Regions from separate parts of the Pseudomonas canadensis genome, predicted to be linked through region 1. Evidence: riboswitches for the same ligand, from Rfam matches in the RefSeq annotation. Region 1 holds a riboswitch; each other region holds the start of a gene.

What was found. Region 1 has a riboswitch for cobalamin ahead of RB216_RS12260 (CbtB domain-containing protein). Riboswitches for the same ligand answer to the same signal wherever they lie in the genome.
Positions count from the first base shown of each region.
Region 2: it holds a riboswitch for cobalamin, as region 1 does, so the genes downstream of both, RB216_RS19570 (ABC transporter substrate-binding protein) here and RB216_RS12260 (CbtB domain-containing protein) in region 1, are expected to answer to the same signal.
Region 3: it holds a riboswitch for cobalamin, as region 1 does, so the genes downstream of both, cobO (cob(I)yrinic acid a,c-diamide adenosyltransferase) here and RB216_RS12260 (CbtB domain-containing protein) in region 1, are expected to answer to the same signal.

Region 1 is NZ_CP133298.1:2,662,345-2,672,652, reverse strand. It holds cobalamin riboswitch at 763-967, shown strand; gene RB216_RS12260 (CbtB domain-containing protein) at 1,064-1,252, shown strand; gene RB216_RS12255 (CbtA family protein) at 1,264-1,968, shown strand; gene RB216_RS12250 (cobalamin biosynthesis protein) at 1,965-2,357, shown strand; gene cobM (precorrin-4 C(11)-methyltransferase) at 2,428-3,174, shown strand; gene nfuA (Fe-S biogenesis protein NfuA) at 3,365-3,949, opposite strand; gene RB216_RS12235 (fatty acid cis/trans isomerase) at 4,586-6,877, opposite strand; gene metH (methionine synthase) at 7,044-10,308, shown strand, end outside.
Region 2 is NZ_CP133298.1:4,235,370-4,245,677, reverse strand. It holds gene RB216_RS19635 (hypothetical protein) at 1-80, shown strand, start outside; gene RB216_RS19630 (hypothetical protein) at 186-419, shown strand; gene RB216_RS19625 (nucleotidyltransferase family protein) at 445-1,017, shown strand; gene chrA (chromate efflux transporter) at 1,006-2,193, opposite strand; gene tspO (tryptophan-rich sensory protein TspO) at 2,387-2,827, shown strand; gene RB216_RS19610 (alpha/beta hydrolase fold domain-containing protein) at 2,827-3,771, shown strand; gene RB216_RS19605 (DUF6678 family protein) at 3,747-4,181, opposite strand; gene RB216_RS19600 (hypothetical protein) at 4,184-4,870, opposite strand; gene RB216_RS19595 (hypothetical protein) at 5,017-5,556, shown strand; gene RB216_RS19590 (hypothetical protein) at 5,657-5,881, shown strand; gene RB216_RS19585 (GNAT family N-acetyltransferase) at 5,878-6,375, shown strand; gene RB216_RS19580 (ABC transporter ATP-binding protein) at 6,423-7,187, opposite strand; gene RB216_RS19575 (FecCD family ABC transporter permease) at 7,184-8,188, opposite strand; gene RB216_RS19570 (ABC transporter substrate-binding protein) at 8,197-9,207, opposite strand; cobalamin riboswitch at 9,309-9,503, opposite strand; gene RB216_RS19565 (hypothetical protein) at 9,607-10,050, shown strand.
Region 3 is NZ_CP133298.1:4,523,964-4,534,271, reverse strand. It holds gene RB216_RS20950 (DUF2066 domain-containing protein) at 1-169, shown strand, start outside; gene RB216_RS20945 (AI-2E family transporter) at 202-1,275, shown strand; gene hda (DnaA regulatory inactivator Hda) at 1,479-2,183, shown strand; gene RB216_RS20935 (C40 family peptidase) at 2,397-3,026, shown strand; gene RB216_RS20930 (C40 family peptidase) at 3,171-3,707, shown strand; cobalamin riboswitch at 3,862-4,112, shown strand; gene cobO (cob(I)yrinic acid a,c-diamide adenosyltransferase) at 4,192-4,803, shown strand; gene RB216_RS20920 (cobyrinic acid a,c-diamide synthase CobB) at 4,800-6,131, shown strand; gene bluB (5,6-dimethylbenzimidazole synthase) at 6,128-6,778, shown strand; gene cbiB (adenosylcobinamide-phosphate synthase CbiB) at 6,775-7,683, shown strand; gene cobD (threonine-phosphate decarboxylase CobD) at 7,676-8,665, shown strand; gene RB216_RS20900 (cobyric acid synthase) at 8,662-10,113, shown strand; gene cobU (bifunctional adenosylcobinamide kinase/adenosylcobinamide-phosphate guanylyltransferase) at 10,205-10,308, shown strand, end outside.

The sequences.
Region 1 (10,308 bases):
ATTGGTTCCGCCCTTACGGCGGGTCACTTTGGAAAAGCCCCAAAGTAACCAAAGGGCTCTTGCCCCAACACTCGGCACCTCGCTCACGCTCGGTGTGCCCGTAATCCGACAGTGATTTGGGGGGCCGCCGCCACGCGCCATCCATGGCGCGGGGCGGCTAAACCGGCATCCCTGCCGGTTTACCCCCCAAATCCCTGCCGAATTCCGGCCAGCGTGTTTGACGGGGCGCCTAAGATCAAAATCAAAAGCAAGAGCACAGCGGCCTGACAGCCGGCTTGAGTGGTGTGAAGCAAAAGCAAAATCAAACGCGGTCCTGTAGGAGCCGGCTTGCCGGCGATGGTCTTCAACGATGACGCGGGGAATCAGACAAAACGCGGCGGTATCACGTTTTTCGCCGGCAAGCCGGCTCCTACAGGGACCGCGTATCTACGATGCGAAGCGAGTCGCTCTTGATCTTGATCTGAGGCGCCCCGTTAAACACGCTGGCCGAACGCAGGCTTGAATCCGTGGGTAACCCGGCAGGACGCCGGGTTAGCCGCGCTGGGCCAAGGATGGCCCATCGCGGCGGCCCACGGATTCAAGCCGGAGTGAGGGCACACCGAGCCTAGGCGAGGTGCCGAGTGTTGGGGCGAAGGCCTTTTGGTTACTTTTGGGCCTTTCCAAAAGTGACCCGCTGTAAGAGCGGAACCATAAGCCGCCGTTACCTAAACAATGGATATGCCCCCAACAACCCAATTGACTCCCCTCCCACCCCCATGCTCTCCTACACATCTTGTTTCGGGTGCCCCTCACAGGGTGAAACGGGAAACCGGTGCGTCATAGCGATATGACCAGTCCGGTGCTGCCCCCGCAACGGTAAGCGAGCGAAGTGTCAGATCCACTGTGCCTCCAAGGCATGGGAAGGCGACGCTTAATAGGCGCAATGCCCCTCGCAAGCCCGGAGACCGGCCCGAAAAAATCAGATAACAAACCCGCGGTGGGCGGGCGCTGTTTAAACCCTGCGTGCCCGGCTCGCGGGGTTTTCATGCGCTCGTTTCACCCTGACACCTGAAAGGGACGCGCCATGTCGATCATCAGCAGCACCTCGCACTCCGCCAGCAGCACCTCGACCCTGAGCCAACGCTTGACCGCCGCCATCGGCGCGTCGATCCTCGGCGCGTGCCTGGTGTATTTCGCCGGTTTCTCGCACATCGAGGCCGTACACAACGCCGCCCACGATACCCGCCACAGCGCCGCGTTCCCGTGCCACTGAGACCTGCCGACATGATCAAGCGTATCGCGCAAACCGCAGGTTTCACCGGCCTGGCGGCCGCCCTGCTGCTGACTCTGCTGCAAAGCTTTTGGGTCGCCCCGCTGATTCTGCAGGCGGAAACCTTTGAAAAAGCGCCGGCGGCTACCGAAGTGGCCCACGAACACGCCGAAGGTGCTGCCGCCCATACCCATGACGCCGAAGCTTGGGAGCCGGAAGACGGCTGGCAGCGCGTGCTGTCCACCACGGGCGGCAACCTGGTGGTCGCCGTCGGTTTTGCGCTGATGCTGGCCGGTCTCTACACGCTGCGTGCGCCAACCCGCACCGCCCAAGGGCTGCTGTGGGGTTTGGCCGGTTACGCAACTTTCGTGCTGGCACCGACGATGGGCCTGCCGCCTGAGCTGCCGGGCACTGCCGCCGCCGACCTGGCGCTGCGCCAGACCTGGTGGATCGGCACTGCGGCGTCTACCGCTGCCGGCATCGCCTTGATCGTGTTTGGTCGCAACTGGCTGCTGAAAGTACTGGGTGCAGCGATCCTCGCCGTACCGCACGTGATCGGCGCACCACAGCCGGAAGTGCATTCGATGCTGGCCCCGGAGGCCCTGGAAGCGCAGTTCAAGATCGCTTCACAGTTGACCAATGTCGCCTTCTGGCTGGCCTTGGGGCTGATCAGCGCCTGGTTGTTCCGCCGCAACCGTGATGATCAATACTCGGCATGATCCTGGTGGTCGGCCTGGGGTGCCAGCGGGGTTGTGACGTTCATACCCTGCTGGGCCTGTTTAATACTGCCCTCGCCGAGGGCAGCATCGAGCGCGATAAGATTACTGCGCTGGCCAGTATTGATTTGAAAAAAGACGAGCCGGGAATACTCGCATTGGCCGAAACGCTGAACCTGCCGCTGCACTGTTTCAGCGCCGAGCAGCTGACGACCTTTGAAGATCGCCTGAGCCACAAATCCGAGATCGCCTTCGCCCACACCGGCTGCTATGGCATCGCGGAAAGTGCCGCCTTGGCCCTTGCCGAGCACCTCGCCGGCGGCCCTGCCCGCCTGTTGATCACCAGCAAAAAAACCGCCCAGGCCACCTTTGCATTGGCGTGCGCCGGCTGAAAACCCGATAATCGCCCCTCCCGATCATGAGCATTCTTCATGCTCGCCCGTTTTTCATCAGGATTTCCCCATGACCGTCTACTTCATCGGCGCAGGCCCCGGCGACCCGGAATTAATCACCGTCAAAGGCCAGCGGCTGATCCGAAGTTGCCCGGTGATTATTTATGCGGGCTCGTTGGTGCCGGCCGCGGTACTGGAAGGTCATCAAGCGGAAACTGTGGCCAACAGCGCCGAATTGCACCTGGAGCAGATCATTGATCTGATCAAAGCCGCCCACGAGAAGGGCCAGGATGTGGCGCGCGTCCATTCCGGCGACCCAAGCCTGTATGGCGCCATTGGTGAACAGATCCGCCACCTACGGGAGTTGGGCATTCCCTTCCAGATCATCCCCGGCGTCACCGCCGTGGCTGCCTGCGCAGCCTTGCTGGAGGCGGAGCTGACCCTGCCTGACATCGCCCAGAGCGTGATCCTGACCCGCTATGCCGACAAGACCAGCATGCCGGCCGGCGAGGACTTCGACAGCCTGACGCGGCATGGCACCACCATGGCGATTCACCTGGGGGTCAATCACCTGGAGAAGATCGTCGCTGAACTGCTGCCACACTACGGCGCGGATTGCCCGATTGCCGTGGTGCACCGGGCTACCTGGCCGGATCAGGATTGGGCGATAGGAACGCTGAGCGACATTGCCGAGAAAGTGGCGGCCAAGGGCTTTCGACGCACGGCGCTGATTGTCGTGGGCCGGGTGCTGGCCAGTGACAGTTTCAGTGAGTCATCGCTGTACCGGGCAGGCCATGCGCACCTTTATCGCCCATAACAAACAAAATTAACTTAAGAACATAACTCACTGTTTTAACTGAATAAATATGGTGAACCATGTGAGAGTGGACAAGCCCGGCTCAAAAGTTAATCCTCTTTGACAGATGGCTATCACAAACCACTGATTTTAAAGAATAAAAAAACGGCGCTCACGGGGCGCCGTTTTTTTTTCGCAGTGAACGCCTTACTCAGTAGTAGGCGTTTTCTTTCTGCGTGTGATCGGTCACGTCACGCACGCCCTTGAGTTCTGGAATTCGCTCCAGCAAGGTGCGCTCGATGCCTTCGCGCAGGGTCACGTCCGCTTGGCCGCAGCCTTGGCAGCCGCCACCGAACTTGAGCACCGCAATGCCGTCATCGACCACGTCGATCAAGCTGACCTGGCCGCCGTGGCTGGCCAGGCCTGGGTTGATTTCGGTCTGCAGGTAGTAGTTGATACGCTCGTTCACCGGGCTGTCGGCGTTGACGTTGGGCACCTTGGCGTTTGGCGCTTTGATGGTCAACTGGCCGCCCATGCGGTCGGTGGCGTAGTCGACCACGGCGTCGTCGAGGAAGGCTTCGCTGAAGGCGTCGATGTAGGCAGTGAAGCTTTTCAGCCCCAGGGCGGTGTCTTCAGGTTTTTCTTCACCAGGCTTGCAGTAGGCGATGCAAGTTTCGGCGTATTGGGTGCCGGGCTGGGTGATAAAGACGCGAATGCCGATACCCGGGGTGTTCTGCTTGGACAGCAGGTCAGCCAGGTAATCGTGGGCGGCGTCGGTAATGGTTATGGCAGTCATGGAAACTCCTCACAGGCTTGCCGGCAGTTTACGCCAAATTATTACGCAGGTACAAAGTCCTAGTGTTTTTGTCGGGATAGGTTTGTTTGCGGGGGGGGATGTACATATCCGTTATTTGGGTAACGGCCGCGTATGGTTCCGCCCTTACGGCGGGTCACTTTGGAAAAGCCCCAAAGTAACCAAAGGGCTCTTGCCCCAACACTCGGTACCTCGCCTAGGCTCGGTATGCCCGTAATCCGACAGTGATTTGGGGGGCCGCCGCCACGCGCCATCCATGGCGCGGGGCGGCTAAACCAGCATCCCTGCCGGTTTACCCCCCAAATCCCTGCCGAATTCCGGCCAGCGTGTTTAACGGGGCGCCTAAGATCAAAATCAAAAGCAAAAGCACAGCGGCCTGACAGCCGGCTTGAGTGGTGTAAAGCAAAGGCAAACGCGGTCCTGTAGGAGCCGGGGGGGGACGCCGGGTTACCCACGGATTCAAGCCGGAGTGAGGGCACACCGAGCCTAGGCGAGGTGCCGAGTGTTGGGGCGGAGCGTTTTTGGTTACTTTTTGCGCTCTTCAAAAAGTGACCCGCTGTAAGAGCGGAACCATAAGCCGCCATCACCCAAATAACGGATATTCACTCCAAAAAACCCTCACAAATTCTCATACCGATTCATATCCAACACCCCCTCCTCAACCGGCGTTGTCTCTCGAATGTACTCCGACAAATCATGGAAATACTGCCAAAACAGCGGATGACTACGCCGCACACCCCAACGATCCACAATCTTCTCAAACCGCTTGGCATCCTTGGCCCGCTCCATTTCAGCCACAAACTCCGGCACGTCCTGCGCCGGAATATTGAACATAAAGTTCGGATAGCTGCTCAACACACCCGGATAGATGGTCACTGTGTCCAGGCCCGGCTGATAGCGATAAGCCTCACCCAACAGAAACGCCACATTACTGTGAGCACGATTGCGCAACATGCTGTAGACCACACGCTTACCGCTGGCAGTCTCAACCCGCAGCATCGTCGCTTCAGGCAATAGATCGATAACCTTGAGCCCGGCGGCCGGGCGTGAGGTCAGGCGGCTCAGCGCTTGCTCGGCATCCTGCAACGCCGGGTCGATACCATCACGGGAGCAATAGGCGCCAGTGCAGCGGTTGATCGGGTCCGGGCTGGCATTCAGATCGCCATAACGCGTGAGCAACTGGTTGGCAAAGTCGCGCTTCGGATCGTTTTCGCTCAGATGCAAGCCGGTGGGCTTGTCGTCATCAATCGCCTCATAGTCCATCCACAACTTGAGCTTGCCACTGTTTTGATACCAGTCATCGAGGAAGTCTTCGCGGGAGTCTGCAGGCATCAGGCGCAGGAAGTTCTGCTCGGCGCCGTTGCGGATCAGGTCGAAGTACAAGCGGGTCTGGGCTTGGTGCGACACATTGCCGAACACATCAAAATTCACCGCCAACTGATAATAGGTGCGCTCCAGCAACGGATAGTCAAACAGCCACATCGTCTGCGGCACTTCACCAATCAAGCCCTTGGTCACCGAGGCACTGTCGAAGTGGCGAAAAATGCTCAGCAAGGCGTTGTCATTCCCGGCCCACAGCGACGACCAGCTTGGCGCGGGAACGTCCGCATAGTTGTCACGGCGCAGCGCTTCGTATTGATTACGCTTGTCACGGTAAGCGAGCCACAGGCTCAGCACACTGCCTACGTCATCGTTCTGCCCCGGCATGGCCAGCAACGGCGTGGCCTGGCCGCGATAACGGGCATCGGTGATGTAGAGGTCATGGTCCGGGTCCTGGAACAGGGTCCAGAAATTGTCGCGGATCACGTCCGTGGCGATCTGCCCACGGCACACGGGCCCACGAATAAAGGTGCGTACGAAATACTCGGCGTTGTCCAGCATGAACTGGTAACGCGCCTTGGCTGGAATCGCCTCGAAGGTTTCGAAGGGGTTGGCGCGACGGCCCGGTCCGTAGCCAGGCAAGGCGTTGACCTGCCAGTTGCCGGCGTAGAACAGCGCTTTGATGCGGGCCATTTTCTCGGCGCTGAGCGGGTACGTGATGTGGGTTTTATGCACGATCACGCCCTGCACCGGCCACAGGCGGTAGTAAACCTGGGTGCCTGGGTCATCGTTCGGGCGGCGAGTTGCGATCAGGTCAATCGGCTGCCCGCTCGGCGTACGCGAGCGCACCCACTGGAAGAAATGCCCCGGCTCGCCGTTTTCGAAGTAGAGATGGGCGAGGAACAAATGCTCGAACAACCAGCGCGCTACCAGGCTCTCCCTGGCCCCGGGCTGGTTGAGCAGGTTTTCCCACTGCTGTACCTGCAGTGCTTCCTTGGCGCTGGGTGCCAAGCCTTGTTCATCGATAGGCGCGCCGGACGCGAGCCAGCGTTGCAAGGTCTGATACTGCTGGTCCGTCAGGCCGGTGACCGCCAGCGGCATACCTTCCTTGGGATGGGCACCCGCGTAGGCAGTGAACTCGCCGGGCATGGCGCACATGTTTTGTCGGTTCAGGCCCAGTACGATCTCTTCGGGCAGCTTGGCGTTGGGTTGCAGCGGTGCGTTATGACCCAACTCCAGCATGCGCGCCATCAGCGCAGCCTGGCTGCCCTGCGCATCCAATACTGAGTAAAAGCCCTTCTGCTGCCAGGCCTGCTTGCCGAAAGCGTCATAGAACAGCCGAGTGGTCGGCGTCGCCTGGCTGCGCTCGCCATCGTAGACCGGTACTTTGCTCGCACCTCGCGCTACGCCTTCGGCACTGCCCAGGTTCAGTTGGCAGGCGGAGTCATAGCAGGCATGGCAAGCCACGCATTTCTCGGTGAAGATCGGTTGAATGTCGCGGGTGTACGAAATCGCCGGGGCGGGTCCGTCGGCCTGCGCAATGCAGGCGACCAGTGCCAGGGCAGCACTGGTGATGAGGCGAAGTGACATGTATCCGGTCCCGATTCAATACGTACGCTGAAAATTTGCCGGTGATTCTACCGGGCCACGCCCCCTTCCAACATGAACGATATTCATGCAAAAACTGCGCATGCTCTAAATCGGCACAGGTTTGTTATGATTCACGCCCTCCGAAATGCCTGACCAGAGTAGTCCCATGTCCGATCGTAGCGTTCGTCTGCAAGCCCTTCATCAAGCCCTCAAGGAACGTATCCTGATCCTCGACGGCGGTATGGGCACGATGATCCAGAGCTACAAGCTTGAGGAAAATGACTACCGTGGCAAACGCTTCGCCGATTGGCCAAGCGACGTCAAGGGTAACAACGACCTGCTGGTGCTCACCCGGCCCGACGTCATCGGTGGCATCGAAAAAGCCTACCTGGATGCTGGCGCCGACATCCTCGAAACCAACACCTTCAACGCCACGCGCATCTCCATGGCCGACTACGGCATGGAAGAACTGGCCTATGAACTGAACGTAGAAGGCGCACGCCTGGCGCGCAAGATTGCCGACGCCAAGACCGCCGAAAACCCGGCCAAGCCGCGTTTCGTCGCCGGCGTGCTCGGCCCGACCAGCCGCACCTGCTCGCTGTCGCCCGACGTGAACAACCCCGGCTACCGCAACGTGACCTTCGATGAACTGGTGGAAAACTACACCGAGGCCACCCAAGGCCTGATCGAAGGCGGTGCCGACCTGATCCTGATCGAGACCATCTTCGACACCCTCAACGCCAAGGCCGCGATCTTTGCCGTGCAAGGTGTGTTCGAAGCGTTGAACATCGAACTGCCGATCATGATCTCCGGCACCATCACCGACGCCTCCGGCCGTACGCTGTCGGGCCAGACCACCGAAGCGTTCTGGAACTCCGTGGCCCACGCCAAGCCGATTTCCGTGGGCCTCAACTGCGCCCTGGGCGCCAGCGAGCTGCGTCCGTACCTGGAAGAGTTGTCGAACAAGGCCAACACCCACGTTTCTGCGCACCCGAACGCCGGCCTGCCCAACGAATTCGGTGAATACGATGAGTTGCCGTCACAAACCGCCAAGGTCATCGAAGAGTTTGCCCAGAGCGGCTTCCTCAACATTGTCGGCGGTTGCTGCGGCACCACGCCGGGCCACATCGAGGCTATCGCCAAGGCCGTGGCCGGTTACGCACCGCGCCAGATCCCGGATATCCCGAAGGCTTGCCGCCTGTCGGGCCTGGAACCCTTCACCATCGATCGCAGCTCGTTGTTCGTCAACGTCGGTGAGCGCACCAACATCACCGGCTCGGCCAAGTTCGCCCGCCTGATCCGCGAGGACAACTACACCGAGGCCCTGGAAGTCGCCTTGCAGCAGGTGGAAGCCGGCGCCCAGGTGATCGACATCAATATGGACGAGGGCATGCTCGATTCGAAGAAGGCCATGGTGACCTTCCTCAATCTGATTGCCGGCGAGCCGGACATCTCCCGCGTGCCGATCATGATCGACTCCTCCAAGTGGGACGTGATCGAAGCTGGCCTCAAGTGCATCCAGGGCAAGGGCATCGTCAACTCCATCAGCATGAAGGAAGGTGTGGAGCAGTTCATTCACCACGCCAAGCTGTGCAAGCGCTATGGCGCCGCCGTGGTGGTGATGGCGTTCGACGAAGCCGGCCAGGCCGACACCGAAGCGCGCAAGAAAGAAATCTGCAAACGCTCCTACGACATCCTGGTCAATGAAGTCGGCTTTCCGCCGGAAGACATCATCTTCGACCCGAACATCTTCGCGGTCGCCACCGGTATCGAAGAGCACAACAACTACGCTGTCGACTTCATCAACGCCTGTGCCTACATTCGTGACGAACTGCCGTACGCGCTGACCTCCGGCGGCGTGTCCAACGTGTCGTTCTCGTTCCGTGGCAACAACCCGGTGCGTGAGGCGATCCACTCGGTGTTCCTGCTGTATGCGATCCGCAACGGTCTGACCATGGGCATCGTCAACGCTGGCCAGTTGGAGATCTACGACCAGATCCCGGCCGAGTTGCGCGACGCCGTTGAAGACGTGGTACTCAACCGCACGCCGGACGGCACCGACGCCCTCCTCGCCATCGCTGACAAGTACAAGGGCGACGGCAGCGTAAAAGAGGCCGAAACCGAGGAATGGCGTGGCTGGGACGTGAACAAGCGCCTGGAACACGCTCTGGTCAAGGGCATCACCACGCATATTGTTGAAGATACCGAAGAATCGCGGCTGTCGTTTGCACGCCCGATCGAAGTGATCGAAGGCCCGCTGATGTCTGGCATGAACATCGTCGGCGACCTGTTCGGCGCGGGCAAAATGTTCCTGCCCCAGGTGGTGAAATCCGCCCGCGTCATGAAGCAGGCCGTGGCCCACTTGATCCCGTTTATCGAGCTGGAAAAAGGCGACAAGCCGGAAGCCAAGGGCAAGATCCTGATGGCGACGGTGAAAGGCGACGTGCACGACATCGGCAAGAACATCGTCGGCGTGGTGCTGGGTTGCAACGGCTATGACATTGTCGACCTCGGCGTGATGGTGCCGGCGGAGAAGATCCTGCAGGTGGCCAAGGAGCAGAAGTGCGACATCATCGGGCTGTCCGGCCTGATCACGCCGTCCCTGGATGAGATGGTGCACGTGGCTCGCGAGATGCAGCGCCAGGACTTCCACCTGCCGCTGATGATCGGCGGTGCTACCACGTCCAAGGCGCATACGGCGGTGAAGATCGAGCCCAAGTACAGCAACGATGCCGTGGTGTATGTCACCGACGCCTCGCGTGCAGTCGGTGTGGCGACTCAGTTGCTGTCCAAGGAGCTGAAAGCCGGCTTCGTGCAGCGTACCCGCGAGGAATACGTGGAAGTGCGTGAGCGCACCGCAAACCGCAGCGCCCGCACCGAACGCCTGAGCTACCCGGCGGCCATCGCCAAGAAGCCGCAGTTCGACTGGAGCACCTACACGCCGGTAGTGCCGACCTTCACCGGCGCCAAGGTCCTGGACAATATCGACCTCAACGTACTGGCCGAATACATCGACTGGACGCCGTTCTTCATTTCCTGGGACCTGGCGGGCAAATTCCCACGCATTCTGACTGATGAAGTCGTCGGTGAAGCGGCGACTTCGCTGTACGCCGACGCCCAGGAAATGCTCAAGAAGCTGATCGACGAAAAACTCATCAGCGCCCGTGCGGTGTTCGGTTTCTGGCCGACCAACCAGGTGCAGGACGATGACCTGGAAGTCTACGGCGAAGACGGCCAGCCGATCGCCAAACTGCACCACTTGCGCCAGCAGATCATCAAGACCGACGGCAAGCCGAACTTCTCCCTGGCCGACTTCGTGGCGCCCAAGGACAGCGGCGTGACCGACTACATCGGCGGTTTCATCACCACCGCTGGCATCGGCGCCGAAGAGGTCGCCAAGGCCTATCAGGACGCGGGCGACGACTACAACT
Region 2 (10,308 bases), 1.6 Mb from region 1:
TCGAGGTGGTGATCATTGGCTACATCGCCTGGGCCTGTCTGCGTATTGCGATTCAAGGCCGGTTCAAGTCCGGCCCCTGAGTGCGATTTGCGCAAAAGCCGCCCCTTTCTATGCCAGCCGGTCTACCATGCCCTCCCGGCAGTGGTTCCACGCGCTACCGATCTCTCTCTCGCAAGGTATTGCCCATGTCCATCGACCAAATCTCCCTGCCGAAAGGCGTAGGCCCCCACGCCAGCAAGCTCTTCGACGCCATCACCGGTGCCGCCACCCACGAAGCACTCAACCGTGCCGGCGGTAAAGCCGAAGGGTTTGTGCTCGGGCTGGAATCCACCAAGGCCATCAAAAGCCAGATCGCCGAGTCGTTGTATGTGATTTACGACGACGCGGCGACTCACCGTGCAGGTGAATTGAAAGGCTGATACAGCGTGGTTCCAAGGAGTGCATATGACATTGACCGTCGAAACCCTGCTCAACCTGGCCATGGCCAACCCCATCAACGCCGAGATCACCGCGCGCCTGCCTGACCTCGGGGTGGACCAATGTTTCCTCACGGCGGGCTGCCTGTTCCAGGCGGTGTGGAATCATCAGTCGAACTTGCCTGCTGCCCAGGGCGTAAAGGACTACGACGTTTTCTACTTTGATACGGACTTGTCCTACGAGGCCGAGGATAGGGTAATCCGTGCGGCCGAGCAGTTGTTCCAGGACCTGGGCGTGAATGTGGAAGTGAAGAACCAGGCGCGGGTTCATCTTTGGTACGGCGAGCGCTTCGGCCGGCCTTATCTACAGTTGCACACGGCCAAGCAGGGCATCGACCGGTATCTGGTGGCGGGCACCTGCATCGGCCTGGAGATTGCCACGGGCGAGTTGTATGCGCCGTATGGGTTGGAAGACATCGCACAGGGCGTGCTGCGCATCAACCCGCTGCATCCGGAGCCAGCGTTGTTTGCGCAGAAGGCCAGAAGTTATCAGGCGCGCTGGCCTTGGCTGCGGATCGTGGAGCCGGGTTCAGCCCAGTAAGCCTCCCAGTACGCCGCAGCCGGCAACGACCAGCCAGGGTGGCAAGCGCCATACCATCAGTGATGTCAGGGCGACCACTGCCAGGCTGAAGTCCAGCGCAGTGAAAATCGCGCTGGTCCACACCGGCTGGTACAACGCCGCCAGCAATAGCCCCACCACCGCCGCATTCACCCCGGCCAGTGCAGCCTGGGTGCGTGGGCTGCGGCGCAAGCTGGCCCAAAAGGGCAGGGCGCCGAAGAGCAGCAGAAACGACGGTGCGAAGATCGCCAGGAGGCCGACCGTGCCGCCCAGCCAGCCGGTCGGGGCGTGGTTCATCGAGGCGCCGAGGAAGGCGGCGAAGGTGAACAGCGGGCCAGGTACGGCCTGGGTGGCGCCGTAGCCGGCGAGGAAAACGTCGTTGCTTACCCACTGCGGCGCCACCACGTCGGCTTGCAGCAGAGGCAACACCACGTGACCGCCGCCGAATACCAGTGAGCCGGTGCGATAAAAGGCATCCACCAGGGCCAGGGTGGGATTGGGCAGCCAGTTGACCAGGACCGGCAAGCCCACCAACGCAATCACAAACAGCCCCAGCCACAGGGCGCCTGCGCGGCGGTTGATGGCGATTGGCAGCGCGTCATGCTCGGCGCCGGGTTCGAGCTTGAACAGCAACAGGCCGGCCACGCTTGCTGCGATGATCACACCGACCTGGCCCCAGGCAGACGGCTCCAGCAGTGCCACGCCTGCAGCAATCAGCATCAGCGTGAAACGCGCCACGCCCCGGCACAAGTTGCGTGCCATACCCCAAACCGCCTGGGCCACCACGGCCACGGCGACGACTTTGAGGCCATGCAACGCACCGGTGGGGATTACGGCACCGTAGTGCGCAAGACCCAGGGCGAACAGGATCAGCGCAATGGCCGATGGCAACGTGAAACCGGCCCAGGCCGCAGCGGCACCGCCGTAACCCGCGCGGGACAGGCCCAGGGCGATGCCGACCTGGCTGCTGGCCGGGCCGGGCAGAAATTGGCACAACGCAACCAGTTCGGCGTAACTGCGCTCGCTCAGCCAGCGTCGCCGTGTGACGAACTCCTGCCTGAAATAGCCGAGGTGCGCAATCGGGCCGCCGAAGGAGGTGAGGCCCAATCGCAGGAAGATCAGGAACACCTTCCAAGGATGGGTAGAGGGGTGAGCCAAAGTGAGGGGTCTCGCTCATGACAAATCGGGCTAACGTGCGAGCACCTTAGCGAAATTTGATGACGTGAAGAAGCGGTGTCGGTTTGCCCGATGTGCCGCTTTGATTGAATTTTTGCCCGCGCGCTTGAGTCATTTAAGCAGGCACGGAAAAAGCCGGCCCTTCACAACCGCTGACTACAGCCAAGGACAGACGATGACTTTCTTTATTTTTCTGCTGGCTTGTGCCGCCGCCGCGAGCACCGGCCTTATTTTCAAGCCGGGTGCCTGGTACGAATCCCTGGTCAAACCCAGCTTCACCCCACCTAATTGGTTGTTCCCGGTGGCGTGGACGATCATTTATCTGCTGCTGGCCTGGGCCGGTTACCGTCTCAGCCTGATCCCTGGCAGCCAAATGGTGTTGGCGCTGTGGGCGGCGCAGATAGCGTTGAACACCTTGTGGACGCCGGTGTTCTTCGGCGCCCATCGCATCCTCGCGGGGATGGTGATTCTGGCAGTGTTGTGGTTGACCGTCGCGACGATGGTGGTGCTGGCGGTGCAGTTGGACCTGATCACCGGCTTGATTCTGTTCCCGTACCTGGCGTGGCTTTGTGTGGCGGCGGCGCTCAACTTCTCGATTCTGCGGAATAACCGCTGATGGCCGTTAAAGCCTGGCCCGCCAGCGAGCCTGAACGGGCCGAGATGCGCCGCTTCAATCAAAAGCTTGCCTGGTTGCCGCGCTTCAAGATCCGCAATCGCGTCACGCCGCGTTTGATCCAGGCGCTGTTGCGGGTCAGTCAAAAGATCAAGCAAGCGCCTTTGGCTGACACCCACTACGTCGACTCGGTCCCCGTGCGCATCCTGCGCCCCGGCGGCAAGCCCAAGGGCGTGGTGCTGGATATCCACGGTGGCGGCTGGGTGATCGGCAATGCGCAGATGGATGACGACCTCAACCTGGGCATGGTCAACGCCTGCGACGTGGCGGTGGTGTCGGTGGATTATCGGCTGGCGGTCGACACGCCGGTCGAAGGGCTGATGGACGACTGCCTGGCGGCCGCGCGGTGGCTGCTCACCACTGAGGAATTTGCCGGCCTGCCGGTGATCGTCGTCGGCGAATCGGCGGGCGGGCACCTGGCAGCGGCGACGTTGCTGGCGTTGAAGCAATGGCCCGCGCTGCTCCAACGGGTGAGCGGGGCGGTGTTGTATTACGGCGTCTACGACTTGACCGGCACACCCAGCGCGCGCGCGGCGGGGCCCGACACCTTGTTGCTGGACGGCCCGGGTATGGTCGAGGCGCTGCGCCTGCTCACGCCGGGGTTGAGTGATGACGCGCGTCGGTTGCCGCCGCTGTCACCCTTGTATGGCGACTTCGAAGGCCTGCCCCCGGCGTTGATGTTCGTGGGGGAACTGGACCCGTTGAGGGATGACACGCTGTTGATCGCTGAGCGGTGGCCGGGAGCTGAGGCGCATTTGTTGCCGGAGGCGGCGCATGGGTTTATTCATTTTCCGGTGGTGATGGGGGAGCGAGTACTCGCTCATAGCCGAGCGTGGATTACTCGGCTTATCGATTATTCATCTTATGCAGGTGGAAAGTCTTCGTAGGATTTTGGGAGGTAACCCCAAATTCTCAGCACGTCAGCTTGCACTTCAAACTCGAAGCCTATGCGCGCCACGGCTTTCGATATTTCTTCTGTATGGTCAATGTAAGTTGTTGGCAGTAGCACGCCCAACGATGGCGCCACTTCCCACAATCCGATGTCGAACCATTCGACGTACGCAAATGGAAACGGAAGATGGTAAAACCACTCCACATCCCAATCTGAGATATGACCCTTGATGGATTTGGAACGATAAGACGGGTGCCACCCAGGGAGCTGACGGAAATGGGTAATCAGTTCGTTCCACTTGGTATCGTTTGCCGCGCCAACCAGGTTTCTTGCCGCTACCGTGGTTTGGATAATCTTTCGGTTTTTATCATTCTGCCGAGCATCGGCCATGGGGAGTGCAGTCATGTTCAGCCCTTCTGATTCCCGTGCACGACAGTGACCTTCTTGGCGCCCAGCTGCGTCAGCCTTTCGTCGAGTGACTTGAGCAATCTGATCGTGCCTGCATCGTATTCCTTGAGCTGACGGCCCGCTGTGTCTCTGTTGCTGTTTACAGCAACAATCATCTCCATCAACCCATCAGGTTTTTTAGCCCCGAGGTGTTCGTCGATGATGTCTTGGGTAGCGGTCATGATTCGTACGGTGTATTCGATATCGGCCGCGAGCTTCTGGAGATTGTAGCGCCTGACAGTTGGGTCTTCCTTATCACTGCTCGCGTAGGTTGGGCCCATTGGGATGTCGTCCAAGTCAATCAGTGTATCGGCCATGTCTTTGCCGAAATACCGCTCCAGCTTGAAGTGTTGGACAATCATTCTCTGATGCCAGCGGCGTTCAAATGCCATGTAGTCGCGCCAGGGACCTTGGGAGAATTCTTTCCACCCGGTTTCATGCGTTGCGCGGGTCAACTTGTCCAGTGCGTTGTAGCCATCATCCAGAATAGCGACGGTTTCTTGCACAGTGTTTTGAGCAGCGTCCCGAAACTGGTTTGCCTCATCCCGCGCCTCTTGGCGTGATTGCAGGGCATAGGTGCCTGTCAACGTCAGGAGTGAAGTCAGGACAGCGGTAACAACCGCAGTTACAAGCGTGTTTTCAGCCATGATGAGGCTCCATTGAGGACATGGGTGGTTCCAGTTATAGAGGCGTCGCGCACGTATACCACCTCACGCAACCCAGCTAAATCAATCCACTTTGCCCTAAAGGCCGGATATTCTTTCGCTCCTCCCATTCAAGCCAAGGAAAGCATGTGAAGGTTCTTCAAGGATTCATCAGTCTATCGGCGCTTTACCTGCTGGCCGGCTGCGAGCAAGTTACCGAGAAATCCCTGCGCTTCGACGTGCCCTATGGCTACTTCGAGACAGCCTGGCGCCAGGACGTCACCGACAATGGCCAGTTGACGTGCAAGGTGACCACCGACACCCAGGACCGTGGCGAGAAGTGGGTGCCCTCGGTGATTCTCGCAGCCGCCGAGGACGCTGCCGAAGACGACACGCTGTTTCTCTCCAGTTACTCCCCGGCCGGCACGGACCAGCGCATTTTCAACCTGCGTACGTTCAACAAAGCCGCGCCGATCATTGATACGGAGATTCATCAAACGCTCGACCAGAAGGGTGTGTACACCCTGCGCCTGACCTGGCAAGCCGATGGCGCTATCGGCTACCAAGTCGAAAGCGGGGGTACTTGGGAAGAGAAGAAACTTGTCCAAGCGCCTGGTTTTAGGGTGCGTCATGTGAGCGTGCATGCGTCGGGTATGAAGGGCAGTGCGGCGTGTGAGTTGCACCAGTGAATGCTGCATGGGAGGTGGTAAAGGCTGATCCATTGAACTTAAAAACTGATCGATGAGTCAGGTTGATCAGCTGCTCTACTTTCATCACAAGGTTTCCCCTATGCGCGAATACACCCTCAACTACCTGTTCAACGACGAGCCCCGCACCCATGTGTTCGAACTCAAGCAACCCCAATTGCAGGTGCATGAAGCGGCGTTGCACTTGCTACAGCTGCATTTTGGCGACGCCGAGAATGGCTTGATCCTGCCGCCCGCGGATGCGAGCCCGGATGAAATTCTGGAGCAGGCGCAGGTGGTGGGGATTACACAGATAGCCGTTGCATGAGTTCAAGCCCGATCATTCAGGTGGCCACTGCGGCGGATATCCCTGAGGTATTGAGGTTCGTGCTGCAAGCCCGTGCCGAGCTTTTCCCCAAGCTCAGCGCGACGGGGATGCCGGCGGACTTGGCGCAGTTCGAGGCGATCTATCTGCACGGTGATGGGCAATTTCTGCTGGCCCGCGATGAGAGCGAGATAGTCGCTGCGATTGGCTACCTACCCTATGACGGGCGTTTCCCGCAGTTGGATTACCAGGGCCGCAAGACCGTGGAGGTGGTGCGCCTGTTTGTGCTGCCGGCGTTCCGCCGCTTTGGTCTGGCGGGCGAGTTGTACCATGCGCTGGAGGCGCAGGCCAAAGCAGATCGGGTCGCGGTGATGTACCTGCACACTCATCCGTTTTTGCCGGGGGCGATTGATTTTTGGCTGCGGCAGGGGTTCGAGGTGGTCGATGTGGACACGGACCCGGTGTGGCGCACGACGCATATGCAACGCACCCTCTAACACCACCACCCACTGTAGGCGCGGGCTCCTACAGTGGGACGCGTTGATCAGTTTGGGCGTAGCCGCAATATCTGCGCCCCATCAAACGGGTCCGTCAGGTAATGCGCCTGCACCCCGAACGTCTCCTGCAAACGCTGCGGCGTCAGCACCTCCAGTGGTTTGCCCAGCGCCACCAACCGCCCGTGATCCAGCACCGCCAGCCGATCACAGGTCAATGCCTGGTTCAGATCATGCAGGGCAATCAAGGTGGTGACGGGCAACCCTTGCACGCCCTTCAAAATGCCAAGCTGATGCTGGATATCCAAATGATTGGTCGGCTCATCCAGCAACAGGATCTGCGGCCGCTGCGCCAACGCACGGGCGATGTGCACGCGCTGGCGCTCACCGCCCGAGAGGCTGCGCCAGGCGCGATGGCTCAGGTGGGTGGCGTCGACGTCGTGCAGCGCCTGGTTGACGATGGCGTCGTCCTCGCAGGACCAGGGGCTCAGCGCCGACAGCCACGGTGTGCGGCCCAGCGCTACGGCGTCGAACACGCGGATGGCGTCGTCGGTGTCGGCCTGCTGTTCCACCACCGCCAGTTGCTGCGCGATGGCGCGGCGCGATAGCTTGCCAAGGCGCTGGCCGCCTAACAGGACTTCGCCGGACGCTGGCGTGCGCAGGCCGGCGAGCAGCTTGAGCAAGGTGGATTTGCCAGAACCATTGGGACCGACAATCCCCAGTGTTTCACCTGGCTGAACCTCCAGATGAATGTCGCTCAGCAACTGCGCCTCGCGCACTTTAAAACCCAATCCTGCGCAGCTCAGCACGGTCATCGCGCATTCCTCCGGCCAATGAGGATCAGCGCAAACACCGGCGCACCGACCAGCGCGGTGACCACGCCGACCGGAATCACCTGGCCTTTGATCAGGGTGCGTGACAGCACATCCGCCGCAATCAAGAACAACGCGCCGCCCAATGCACTGGCCGGCAGCAAGCGCGAGTGCCCGGTGCCGAGCAGCAGGCGCACGGCGTGGGGAATCACCAATCCGACAAAACCGATGGAGCCGACAATCGACACCATCACCGCCGTCACCAGCGCCGCGCAGCCCACCAATACAAACTGCACCCGGCGCACCGGAATGCCGAGGGAGGCCGCCGAGTCGCTGCCAAAGGTAAACGCATCCAACGCACGACGGTGCCACAGGCACACGGCCAACCCGCCAATCGCCACTGGCACCGCCAGCCACACCGAAGGCCAGCGCACGCCGCTGAGGTTGCCGAGCAGCCAGAACATGATGCCGCGCGCCTGTTCGGAACTGGCGGATTTGGTGATCAGGAACGCGGTGAGTGCATTGAACAACTGCGACCCGGCAATGCCCGCCAGAATGATCTGGCCGGTGCCGCTGGCCGAACCGCTGGCGCGCGCGAGCAGGATCACCAGCGCAAACGCGGCCATGGCGCCGACAAACGCGCCCGCCGACAACGAAATCAACCCGCCGCCCACACCGATCAACGCCACCAGCACCGCGCCGGTCGAGGCGCCGGCGCTGATGCCCAGCAGGTACGGATCGGCCAGCGGGTTGCGCAGCAGCGATTGCAGGATCACGCCACACGTCGCCAGCCCGGCGCCACACGCCGCGGCGATCAGGGCGCGGGTGAGGCGGTAGTTCCACACCACGCCTTCGTCGATGGGGTCGAGCGCATAACCGGCGGCCCACAGTTTGTTCGCGAGTACCTGCAGTACCACGTGCGGCGAGATGGCGGTTTCGCCGATGGCCACGCCCGCGAGGACGGCGGCTAATAGCAGGGCCAGGGCGAGTAGGGTGTGGATCACGCTGGTATTCATGGGTGCAGATCGTAGCCGTCGATGGCCGTGGCCAGTTGTTCAAGGCCGTCGAACGTGCGGATGCTGGCCTGCAGCGCAAGGGCGTCGAGGATGATGATGCGGTTGTTTTTCACCGCGTCCATGTTGCGGGTCACCGGATCGCTGCGCAGGAAGGCGAGTTTCTTTTCATGGTCGTCGGCGGGGTAGCGGCGGCGGTCCATGCGCGCGATCACCAGCACGGTCGGGTTGGCCTTGGCGAGGGTTTCCCAGCCGACGGCGGGCCACTCTTCGTCGGACTGTACGACGTTATGCAAGCCGAGGGTTTCCAGCATAAATTGCGGAATACCCTTGTGGCCGGCCACATAAGGGTCGCTGGCCATCTCGGAACTGGAGAACCACACCAAGGCGCTGGCTTGCTTGAGGCCCTTGCTTTGCACGGTGGCGACGGATTTGGCCAGGCGCGCCTTGAGTTCTTCGTTCAGCTGTTGGCCGCGTGCCTGCACGTCGAAGATCTCGGCGAGTTGGCTGATGCTTTTATAAATGGTTTCGATACGGAACGGCTCCAGCCGCGTGCCGTCGGCGCCGACCAGGTTGTCCTTGCCTTCGCAGTCCGAAGGCAACAGGTAGGTGGGGATCTTCAGCTCATGAAATTGCTCGCGGGTGCCAACCACGCCTTGCGGCCCGACCACCCATTCCAGCTCGGCAGCCACCAGTTGCGGGCGTTTGGCGATCACGGCCTCAAAGCTTGGCTCATTGTTGGCCAGGCGCTCGATGCTGTCGTTCTGCGCTTTGTACTGTGGCAGTACGCTGTTGAACCACAGCGAGGTGCCGACCACTTTATTGCCCACGCCCAGGGCGTAGAGCATTTCGGTGGCGGCCTGGCCGATGGTCACGCTGCGGGCCGGCGCTTGCTGGAAGGTGAGGTGGCTGCCGCAGTTTTCCACGGTCAACGGATAGTGAGTGGGCGCGGCCTGGGCCAGGGCACAGAAACCCAGGCCAGCGAGCAGGGCGGTAACACGTGGCAGCATGGGGCAATCTCCGAGTGAACCGTGCGTGCCATTCGGAAATACACCCTTAAGCGCTGCGAGAGCGACAGCAAGAATGTCCTTCCCGGACACCCCGCCGGTTAGTAATTGAGCTTGGGCCGGCAGGTCTCCTGACTGATGCGTCGTCGCCAGGCTCCGGCCTTCCCGGACAAGGTCCAGTGGCATCAGGGAGCAGGCTCAGCACCTACAGTTGCGGGGGCAGTTCCGATTGGCACGGGTGTACCGCGCTTCGGATTCCCTATTAGTCCCGTTCGGGAACCGGCGCGGTATGGTAGTCGATCACGCGGTTGAACGGGAGGCCGTGAACTCAACGGTAGCTCTCTGGCGGCGAGGCTCCTATGATGCTCAGCCCATGGATCGCTTTATCACAAGGAATACACCGTGAAATCATTTGTCGCGCTCGTCCTTATCGCCACCCTGGCCGGTTGTGCCACGCAAGGTAAATCCGAACAGCAGATTCTCGACGAGGCCACCACCGCCTATGTCAAGTCGATGCCGGCCGACTCAGACAAGCTTCGCTTGCACACGATGAGCATCCCCAAAAGCGGTATGTTCGGCGACACCCTGGCGATTTCCATGGCCGGCGACCAAAACGCTGCCAGCCTCAGGGGCGAATTGCTGAATACCAAGCGCTTGGGCGATGTGTTCTTTTTAATCATGGGGGCTGGCACGCCGGTCGACGTTGCGGTGATCGGCAAAGCCGTCGAAGGGCAGGATTTGAAGGGTCTGCAGATTTACTACTCGGGCACCGATGCGCAGAAGGAAAACGTGCGTGCGGCGGTTGAGAAGTCGCAGGCGCAGTTTCATTACATCAATGCGCAATGAGGGGGCGGCCAAAGGGCGCAGGTATCTACACCACGCGGGGTACGGCGCTGGCAGCTTGACGGCCGGCTGCAATCTTACTGTTACTCCCGTGATCCAGAATGTGGGAGCTGGCTTGCCTGCGAAGGCGGCCTGACGGCTAACCCGGCGTCCTGCCGGGTTACCCACGGACTCAAGCCTGCGTTCGGCCAGCGTGTTTGACGGGGCGCCTGAGATCAAAAGCCAGATCAAGATCAAGAGCCAGAGCGGCTCGCTTCGCAT
Region 3 (10,308 bases), 1.9 Mb from region 1:
CATCGTGTACCGCGTCAATGGCAGTGCCGATCAATTGCGTACCCAGTTGAGCCTGGCCAAATTGCAGGAGATTCCCGCAGGTGAAGCGCCGGTCCAGCAGCCTGTAGTAGACGGCACTCAGCCTGCGGTTGCTCCCGAACCTCAGGCGCAACTGCGTTTTCGTTGGTAGCAGTTTTCTTCTTTATATAGGTGGAGTGGTTTATGGCCGATACGCGTCGTTGGGTGTGGCTAGGCGGGATTGTCCTGCTGTGCGCGTTTGTGTTCCTGCTGCATTCGATCCTGACGCCGTTCCTGGTTGCGTTGCTGCTGGCCTATCTGTTCGATCCGGTGGTGGATCGCCTGGAAAAAGCCGGGTTGTCGCGAACCTGGGGCGTAGTGGCAGTGTTCGCCCTGTTTACCTTGATCATCACGGCGTTGGTGCTGGTGCTGGTGCCGATGTTGGCCAAGCAACTGTTCCGCCTGTATGAGCTGGCACCGCAGATGCTTGATTGGTTGCAGCACACAGCGATGCCGTGGGCGCAGGCGAAGTTGGGGTTGTCGGATGGCTTCTGGAAGTTCGACAAGGTCAAGGCGGCCATCAGCGAGCATATGGGGCAGACCACCGATATCGTCGGTGTGGTCCTCAGTCAGGCCACGGCGTCGAGCCTGGCGTTGATCGGCTGGCTGACCAACCTGGTGCTGATCCCGGTAGTGGCGTTCTACCTGCTGCGCGACTGGGACATCATGATGGCCAAGATTCGCAGCCTGCTGCCGCGTAATCGCGAAGAGCGCATCGTGTCTCTGGCCGAGGAGTGTCATGAAGTGCTTGGCGCCTTTGTGCGCGGCCAATTGCTGGTGATGCTGGCCCTGGGGATCATCTACGCCGCTGGCTTGATGGCCATCGGCCTGGAGCTGGGCCTGTTGATCGGCCTGATTGCCGGCCTTGCCGCAATCGTGCCGTATATGGGCTTTGTGATCGGTATCGGCGCGGCATTGGTGGCGGGGCTGTTCCAGTTTGGCGGCGACCTCTACCCGATGCTGGGGATTGTAGCGGTGTTCATGGTCGGCCAGGCCCTCGAAGGCATGGTGCTGACGCCGTTGCTGGTGGGTGATCGAATCGGCCTGCACCCGGTGGCAGTGATCTTTGCGATCCTGGCGGGCGGTGAACTGTTTGGCTTTACGGGTATCTTGCTGGCGCTGCCGGTGGCGGCGGTGATCATGGTACTGGTGCGCCATGTACACGATTTGTATAAGGATTCGGATGTGTACACGGGGGTTGAAGACCCCGATCTGTAATCCCTCTGCAACAAACCCGGCCCATGCCGGGTTTGTTGTTTCTGAAGCTGGGGCGTCAAACAATCTGCGTAAATCCAACAAGTTAACGCAAACCTTTGATTTTGCTTGGGGTCTGTTGCATTGTGCGCCCGGCGTCACGGGTATAAACTTTGCAAACTTTACACAGAGGCCACTAACGGTTCGTTTGGAGCCGTTCAGTCAGCATGAAACCGATTCAGCTGCCCTTGGGTGTGCGTCTGCGTGACGACGCCACCTTTATCAACTACTACCCAGGCGCCAATGCCGCTGCACTCGGCTATGTCGAGCGGCTCTGCGAAGCCGACGCCGGGTGGACCGAAAGCCTGATCTATCTGTGGGGCAAGCACGGCGTAGGGCGTACCCACCTGTTACAGGCCGCGTGCTTGCGTTTCGAGCAGATGGGCGAACCGGCGGTTTACCTGCCCTTGGCTGAGCTGATGGATCGCGGAATCGGCATCTTCGACCATCTTGAGCAGTACGAGTTGGTGTGCCTGGACGATCTGCAAGCCATCGCTGGCAAGGCAGAGTGGGAAGAGGCGCTTTTTCACTTATTCAACCGCTTGCGTGACAGTGGCCGGCGCCTGCTGATTGCCGCGTCCACCTCGCCGCGCGAGTTGCCGATCAAGCTGGCCGACCTCAAGTCGCGCATGACTCTGGCGCTGATCTTCCAAATGCGCCCGCTGTCCGACGAAGACAAATTGCGTGCCTTGCAACTGCGTGCATCCCGTCGCGGCCTGCACCTCACCGACGAAGTCGGGCATTTTATTCTCACCCGCGGTACGCGCAGCATGAGCGCGTTGTTCGACCTGCTCGAACAGCTCGATCAGGCTTCCTTGCAGGCCCAGCGCAAGCTGACGATTCCCTTCTTGAAAGAAACCTTGGGTTGGTAGCCAGCCAGCTGTTTTCACGGCTTTCGGCAAATTCCAGGCGCCAGAAAACCTGCGTTTGAGCCGGTTTGGCTACGCAAAAGGCAGATATAGGGTGTTAAGGGCTTAGATGTCATAGTCCAAACAAGAAGTCACATAGATCACGATTGAATTTGCAAATCGATGTGATAGAGGGCATAGTCTCGTCTTCTTTACATATCAGCCACGGTCGTGCCCATGCTAAATCGCTTCGCACCCCTCGTGCCCCTCGCACTCGTTACCCTGTTGTTTGGTTGCGCCTCCCACCCTCAACAGGTGGCAGAACAGCAAAAACCACAGGTTCAAAATCAGGCAAAATTCGTTGCTGCACAGTCTGCTTCTGTTTATGAAGAAGAGCTGGCAACGGAAAAAGAACTGGCCAATTTCTCCGGTAGCAAGCCTTACCAGCTCCCAGTTCTTGCCGACAGCATCCTCGAACGCGGCATGTCCCTGATCGGTACCCGTTACCGTTTCGGCGGCACCTCTGAAGCAGGTTTCGACTGCAGCGGTTTTATCGGCTACCTGTTTCGCGAAGAAGCGGGCATGAATCTGCCGCGCTCCACCCGCGAAATGATCAACGTGGATGCACCGTTGGTCGCGCGCAACAACCTCAAGCCGGGTGATCTGCTTTTCTTCAGTACAGCGGGTCGTGGTCGTGTAAGCCATGCCGGTATTTACCTGGGCGATAACCAGTTTATCCACTCCAGCAGCCGTCGCAGTGGCGGTGTCCGAGTCGACAACCTGGGTGATAGCTACTGGAGCAAAACTTTCATCGAAGCCAAGCGCGCACTCGCCATGGCCCCGACGACGGTTACCGCTAGCAAGTAAACTTAAAGTGATACTTGAAGTTTGACGTGTAAGCGCTAGAATCCCTGGACATTGTTGTAATCCGTTCGCGCGAGCTTTGCTTGCGCGTTCTGGTTTTCAGCGTTCGGCAGCGAAAGCCGCATCCAGACCAGGATTGTTCTGCCCATGTCGACCTCGGCCCGCCTGATCCTTATTCTTTGCGCCGCGCTGCTCAGCGCCTGCGCAAGTCGTCCACCGCCCGCGCCTGTAGCGGTTAAACCCAAGCCGGTGTTCAACTATTCCACCCAGAATTTCTCGCCTGCGGCTGAAGACGTACTCTTCCGCGCGCTGGGCCTGGTCGGCACGCCTTACCGTTGGGGCGGCAATACACCGGACTCCGGGTTTGATTGCAGCGGCCTGATCGGGTTTGTCTTCCGCGATGCTGCTGGCATCTCCCTGCCGCGTACCACCCGTGAACTGATCGTGATGCGCGCGCAGGATGTCAGCGAGCAAAATCTGCAGACTGGCGACTTGCTGTTCTTCGCCACAGGCGGCGGTTCACAGGTCAGTCACGCCGGCATCTACGTCGGTGAAGGCCGCTTTGTGCACGCGCCGCAAACCGGCGGTACGGTGAAGTTGGACACCTTGTCCAAGGCGTATTGGCAGAATGCCTACCTGAGCGCCAAGCGCGTATTACCGGGGAATCTGGCGCGGAATCCCTGAATTGGCAGAGATCCAAATGTGGGAGCGGGCTCGCTCGCGAATGCGGTCTGTCAGTTTGTTAATGTGCTGACTGACACACCGCATTCGCGAGCAAGCCCGCTCCCACATTGGTTTTGTGGTGGGTTTAATTGACGCTCCACCCCCAACCCACTAACCTTCGCCGCTTGTTCCAGGTGCTCTGTGACCCATGGGTCGACGGAGTGAAACAGGGAAGCCGGTGAGTGAGCGCACTTGTACACAGTGCTGCCGCGATTCCGGCGCTGCCCCCGCAACGGTAAATGAGTCAAGACGCTGCCTTTTGCCACTGTATCGCTCGCGATATGGGAAGGCGCAGCGTCGGTCTGCGTGTCTATAAGACGTGCGTCACTCATGAGCCCGGAGACCGGCCTGCAACATCCAACAGCATCACGGTGGGCGATGCTTGGCTGTCTGTTTTTTCTTTTTCCTGCCCGCCGTTTTTGTCCAGCCCCAACGGAGAGCTGCCATGACCGATTCCCCCGACCGCGACGAACGCCACCTGGCGCGCATGCTGCGCAAAAAAGCCGTGATCGATGAACGCATCGCCAATTCCCCGAACGAGTGCGGCCTGCTGCTGGTGTTGACCGGCAACGGCAAAGGCAAGAGCAGTTCCGCGTTCGGCATGCTGGCCCGGGCCATGGGCCACGGCATGCAGTGCGGCGTGGTGCAGTTCATCAAGGGGCGTAACAGCACCGGTGAAGAGTTGTTCTTCCGCCGCTTCCCGGAGCAAGTGCGTTTTCATGTCATGGGTGAAGGCTTCACCTGGGAAACCCAGGACCGCCAGCGCGATATCGCCGCTGCCGAAGCCGCCTGGGCGGTTTCCCGCGAGCTGCTGCAGGACCCTTCTATTGGTCTTGTCGTACTTGATGAGCTGAACATCGCCCTCAAGCACGGCTACCTCGACCTGGACCAGGTACTCAGCGACCTGCAAGCCCGCCCGCCGATGCAACACGTGGTGGTCACCGGCCGTGGCGCCAAGCCTGAGCTGATCGAAATGGGCGACACCGTCACCGAAATGGGCATGCTCAAGCACGCGTTCCAGGCCGGTATCAAGGCACAGAAGGGCGTCGAACTTTGAATCAGCCCCGTCATTGCCCGGCCGTCTTGATCGCCGCACCGGCGTCCGGCCAGGGCAAAACCACTGTCACCGCCGCGCTGGCCCGTTTGCACCGCAACCTGGGGCGCAAGGTGCGCGTGTTCAAATGTGGTCCGGATTTCCTTGACCCGATGATCCACGAACGCGCCAGCGGTGCGCCGGTGTATCAGTTGGACATGTGGATGGTGGGCGAGCAGGAAAGTCGCCGCTTGCTGTGGGAAGCGGCAGGGGAGGCGGACCTGATCCTGATCGAAGGCGTGATGGGCCTGTTTGACGGCACGCCGTCCAGCGCCGACCTGGCGCGACACTTCGGCGTGCCTGTCTTGGGCGTGATTGACGGCACCGCCATGGCCCAGACCTTTGGCGCGTTGGCCCTGGGCCTGGCGCGTTATCAGCCAGATTTGCCGTTCGCCGGCGTGCTGGCCAACCGCGTTGGCACCCTGCGCCATGCGCAATTGCTCGAAGGCAGCCTCACCGAAGGCCTGCGCTGGTACGGCGCGTTGTCTCGCGAGACCGGTATCGAACTGCCTAGCCGTCACTTGGGTCTGGTGCAGGCGAGCGAACTGAATGACCTCGATGTACGTCTCGATGCCGCCGCCCAAGCGCTGGGCAGCAGTTGCGAAGTCGCCTTGCCGCCGCCGGTCACTTTTGCCGCGCCTGAAGTGATCGACGCCGAGCCACTGCTTAATGGCGTGCGCATCGCCGTGGCCCGCGACGAAGCCTTCGCGTTCACCTATGGCGCCAGCCTTGACCTGTTGCGGGCAATGGGCGCCGAGCTGAAGTTTTTCTCGCCGATCCACGATCGGCAATTGCCTGACGCCGACAGCCTCTACCTGCCCGGTGGTTACCCGGAACTGCACCACCAGGCGCTGTCGGAAAATACCCCGATGCTCGACGCCATCCGCGCTCATCATGCCGCCGGTAAACCGCTGCTCGCCGAATGCGGCGGCATGCTCTACCTGCTGGACTCGCTGACCGATGTCGACGGCACTCGCGCCGAACTGGTGGGTTTGCTGCAAGGCGATGCGGTGATGCAGAAGAAACTCGCGGCCTTGGCGCTGCAAAATGTCGACTTGCCTGAAGGCACGCTGCGCGGCCATACCTATCACCATTCGCTGACCACCACCGAGTGGCAACCGATTGCACGTGGCCTGAGCCCCAATGGCGGGCGCGGCGCCGAGGCGGTTTATCGCCAGGGGCGAATGACGGCGTCCTACGTACATTTCTATTTCCCCTCGAATCCCCTGGCGGTGGCCGCATTGTTCGCGCCCGATCTTGTAGGAGCCGGCTTGCCGGCGATGAGGCCATGACCGACAACGCCTTTCCCGAGGCCGACCGCCAGGCTGTTTACCGCGCCATCGCCGAACGTCGTGACATGCGCCACTTCAGCGGCGGCACCGTCGCCCCCGAATTGCTCCACCGCCTGCTCCAGGCCGCGCACCAGGCACCCAGCGTCGGCCTGATGCAGCCCTGGCGTTTTATCCGCATCAGCGACCGCCAACTGCGTGGGCAGATTCAACAGTTGGTGGAAGAAGAGCGCGTACGTACCGCCGAAGCCTTGGGTGAGCGCTCCGATGAGTTCATGAAGCTCAAGGTCGAAGGCATCCACGACTGCGCCGAAGTGCTGGTGGCGGCCTTGATGGATGATCGCGAACGCCACATCTTTGGCCGGCGCACCTTGCCGGAAATGGACATGGCGTCATTGTCCTGTGCTATCCAGAATCTGTGGCTGGCGGCCCGAGTAGAAGGGCTGGGCATGGGCTGGGTCTCGCTGTTCGAACCCCAGGCCCTGGCCGATCTGCTGGGGTTGCCGCCCGGCGCGAAACCGTTGGCCGTGCTATGCCTGGGGCCGGTGGCCGAATTTTACCCGGCACCGATGTTGCAGCTCGAAGGCTGGACCGAGCCTCGGCCGCTGAGTGACATGGTGTACGAAAATGGGTGGGGAGTGAGTCAATGAGTGTGGCTTTGCTGTGTGTCGCTGCAGTCGCGCTGGATGCGCTGCTGGGCGAACCCAGGCGCTGGCATCCGCTGGTGGCGTTCGGCAATTTCGCCGGGCGCATCGAGCAACGTTTCAATACCGGTGGCCGCGGCTGGCGCAGCCATGGCGTGACTGCATGGTTTATCGCCGTGGTGCCGCTGACCCTGCTGGCGACCGCTTTATCGTGGGCACCTTACATCGGCTGGATATTGGAGATTCTGGCGCTGTATTGCGCCCTCGGCATGCGCAGCCTCGGCGAACATGTGATCCCAGTGGCCCAGGCCTTGCGCAGTGATGACCTCGAGGAAGCGCGCAAACGCGTCAGCTACTTGGTGAGCCGTCAGACCAGTGAACTGGACAGCACTGAAGTCGCCCGCGCCGCCACCGAGTCAGTGTTGGAAAACGGCAGCGATGCCGTGTTTGCTGCGATTTTCTGGTTTGTCGTCGCGGGCGTGCCGGGTGTGGTGCTTTACCGCCTCAGCAACACCCTCGATGCGATGTGGGGCTATCGCAACGAACGCTTCGAACGCTTCGGTTGGGCTGCGGCCAAGATCGACGACGTGCTGAACTACATTCCTGCACGCTTGGTGGCCTTGACCTACGCCGTACTGGGCAAGACGCGCCTGGCGCTCAAATGCTGGCGCACCCAAGGCCCGACTTGGGACAGCCCTAACGCTGGCCCGGTCATGGCGGCTGGTGCTGGCGCCCTGGGCGTGGAGTTGGGCGGTGCCGCGATCTATCACGGTGAAGTGCACCAGCGTCCGCAATTGGGCGAGGGCCCGGCGGCGGATGCCGATTCCATCGAGCGGGGCTGGCAACTGGTGCAGCGCGGCGTATGGTTGTGGCTGCTGATCCTATGCGCGGGGGCGCAATTCTATGCTTGAGCACGGTGGCCGGTTGCGCAAGGCGGCGATTCAATACGGAATAGCCGAGGCCGATTGGCTTGATCTGTCCAGCGGCCTCGCGCCCTGGCCCTGGCCGATCCCCGAGATCCCGCTGCGGGCCTGGGCGCGCCTGCCGGAAACCGACGATGGCCTGGAGCAGGCGGCCAGCGAATACTACGGCGCTGCGCACCTGTTGCCAGTGCCCGGTTCCCAGGCCGCCATCCAGTTGCTGCCTCGCCTGCGCCGCGCCGGCAAAGTCGGCGTGCTGTCGCCGTGTTATGCCGAGCACGCCGAAGCCTGGCGCCGCGCCGGCTATGTGGTGCGCGAAGTGCAGGAGCAGGAAGTCGACTTCTTTCTCGATGGCCTCGACGTGCTGGTGGTGGTCAACCCCAACAACCCCACCGGCCTGAGCCTGACCCCGCAACGCCTGCTGGACTGGCATTCGCGGCTGGCCCAGCGCGGCGGTTGGCTGGTGGTGGACGAAGCGTTCATGGACGTCACCCCTCAACTGAGCCTGGCGGGCCAGGCCCACCAGGTCGGCCTGATCGTGTTGCGCTCGTTCGGTAAGTTCTTCGGCCTGGCCGGGGTGCGACTGGGCTTTGTGTTGGCCGAGCGCAAGCTGCTCAAGTTGCTGGCCGAGCAGGTCGGCCCCTGGGCGGTCAGCGGACCGACGCGGGTGTTGGGCCAGGTGTGCTTGCGCGACACGGCCGGGCATGTGCGCCAGCGCACGCGTTGCATCGAGGCGGGCCAGCGTCTGTTTGCCTTGCTCGAGCGCCACGGCTTCCAACCCCAGGGCGGCTGCGCCTTGTTTCAATGGCTGATCACGCCCCACGCCGAACGTATGCACGAATTCATGGCCCAGCGCGGCATCTTGCTCCGGCTGTTTGTCCACGACAGCAGCCTGCGCTTTGGCCTGCCCGACACCGAGGCTGACTGGCTGCGCCTGGACCAAGCCCTGGTCGCCTATAAGGACGCCACATGAGTACGCTGATGGTGCAAGGCACCACCTCCGACGCCGGCAAAAGTACCTTGGTGACGGCGCTGTGCCGCTGGCTGGTGCGCCAGGGCGTGGCGGTGGCGCCGTTCAAGCCGCAGAACATGGCGCTCAACAGCGCCGTGACCGCCGAAGGCGGCGAAATCGGCCGCGCCCAGGCCGTGCAGGCTCAGGCCGCCCACCTGGCGCCGCACACCGACATGAATCCGGTGTTGCTCAAGCCAAACAGCGACACCGGCTCCCAAGTGATCATCCATGGTCGCGCCGTCACCACCATGAACGCGGTGGCCTATCACGATTACAAAGCCATCGCGATGCAGGCGGTGCTGGCCTCCCACGCACGCTTGAGCCAAGCCTACTCGGTGGTGATGGTGGAAGGCGCGGGCTCCCCGGCGGAGATCAACCTGCGCGCCAATGACATCGCCAACATGGGCTTCGCCGAAGCCGTGGATTGCCCGGTGTTGCTGATCGCCGATATCAATCGCGGCGGGGTGTTTGCCCATTTGGTCGGCACCCTGGAACTGCTGTCGCCCACGGAGCAGGCGCGGGTCAAAGGTTTCATCATCAACCGTTTTCGCGGTGACATCGCGCTGCTGCAGCCCGGCCTGGACTGGCTGGAAGCGCGCACCGGCAAGCCGGTGGTGGGCGTGTTGCCCTACGTGATGGACCTGCACCTGGAAGCCGAAGACGGTATTGATCAGCGCCAGATCGACAAGGCGGCCCAGGTACTCAAGGTGGTGGTGCCCGTGCTGCCGCGCATCAGCAACCACACGGATTTCGACCCGCTGCGCCTGCATCCCCAAGTGGATCTGCAATTTATTGGGCCTGGCCAGGCGATCCCGGCTGCCGACCTGATCATCCTCCCCGGCTCGAAAAGCGTGCGCAGCGACTTGGCCTATCTGCGCGCCAACGGCTGGGACACCGCCGTTGCGCGGCACTTGCGCTATGGCGGCAAGGTGCTGGGTATTTGTGGGGGGTTGCAGATGCTTGGCGAGCAGGTGCATGACCCGTTGGGCCTGGAAGGGGCTGCCGGTTCCAGCGATGGCCTGGGGTTGCTGGCGTTCAGCACCACGCTCGAAGAAGAGAAGCAGTTGCGCAATGTGCGTGGGCGTTTGGTGTTGGAGGATGCCGACGTCAGTGGTTATGAGATTCATGCGGGCGTGACGACGGGTGATGCGTTGTCGAATGCTGCTGTGGTCCTGGAAGACGGTCGCTGTGATGGCGCGCAAAGTGCCGATGGGCAAATTCTTGGGACCTACCTGCATGGTTTGTTTGAAAGCCCGGCGGCGTGTAGCGCCTTGCTGCGCTGGGCGGGTTTGCAGGATGTGCAGGACGTGGATTATCACGCGTTGCGGGAGCGCGATATCGAGCGTTTGGCGGACCTGGTGGAGAACCACTTGGATACCGAGTTGTTACGCAAGCTGTGTGGGGTTTGACGGTGAGTACGCGGTCCCAATGTGGGAGCGGGCTTGCTCGCGAAGGCGGCCTGATGGCCGATACATTTCAGCCAACCCAAGGTGCCATCCCATGCTTCAACTGATCCTCGGCGGCGCCCGCTCCGGTAAAAGCCGCCTTGCCGAAAAACTCGCCAGCGACAGTGGTTTGACCGTCACGTACATCGCCACCAGCCA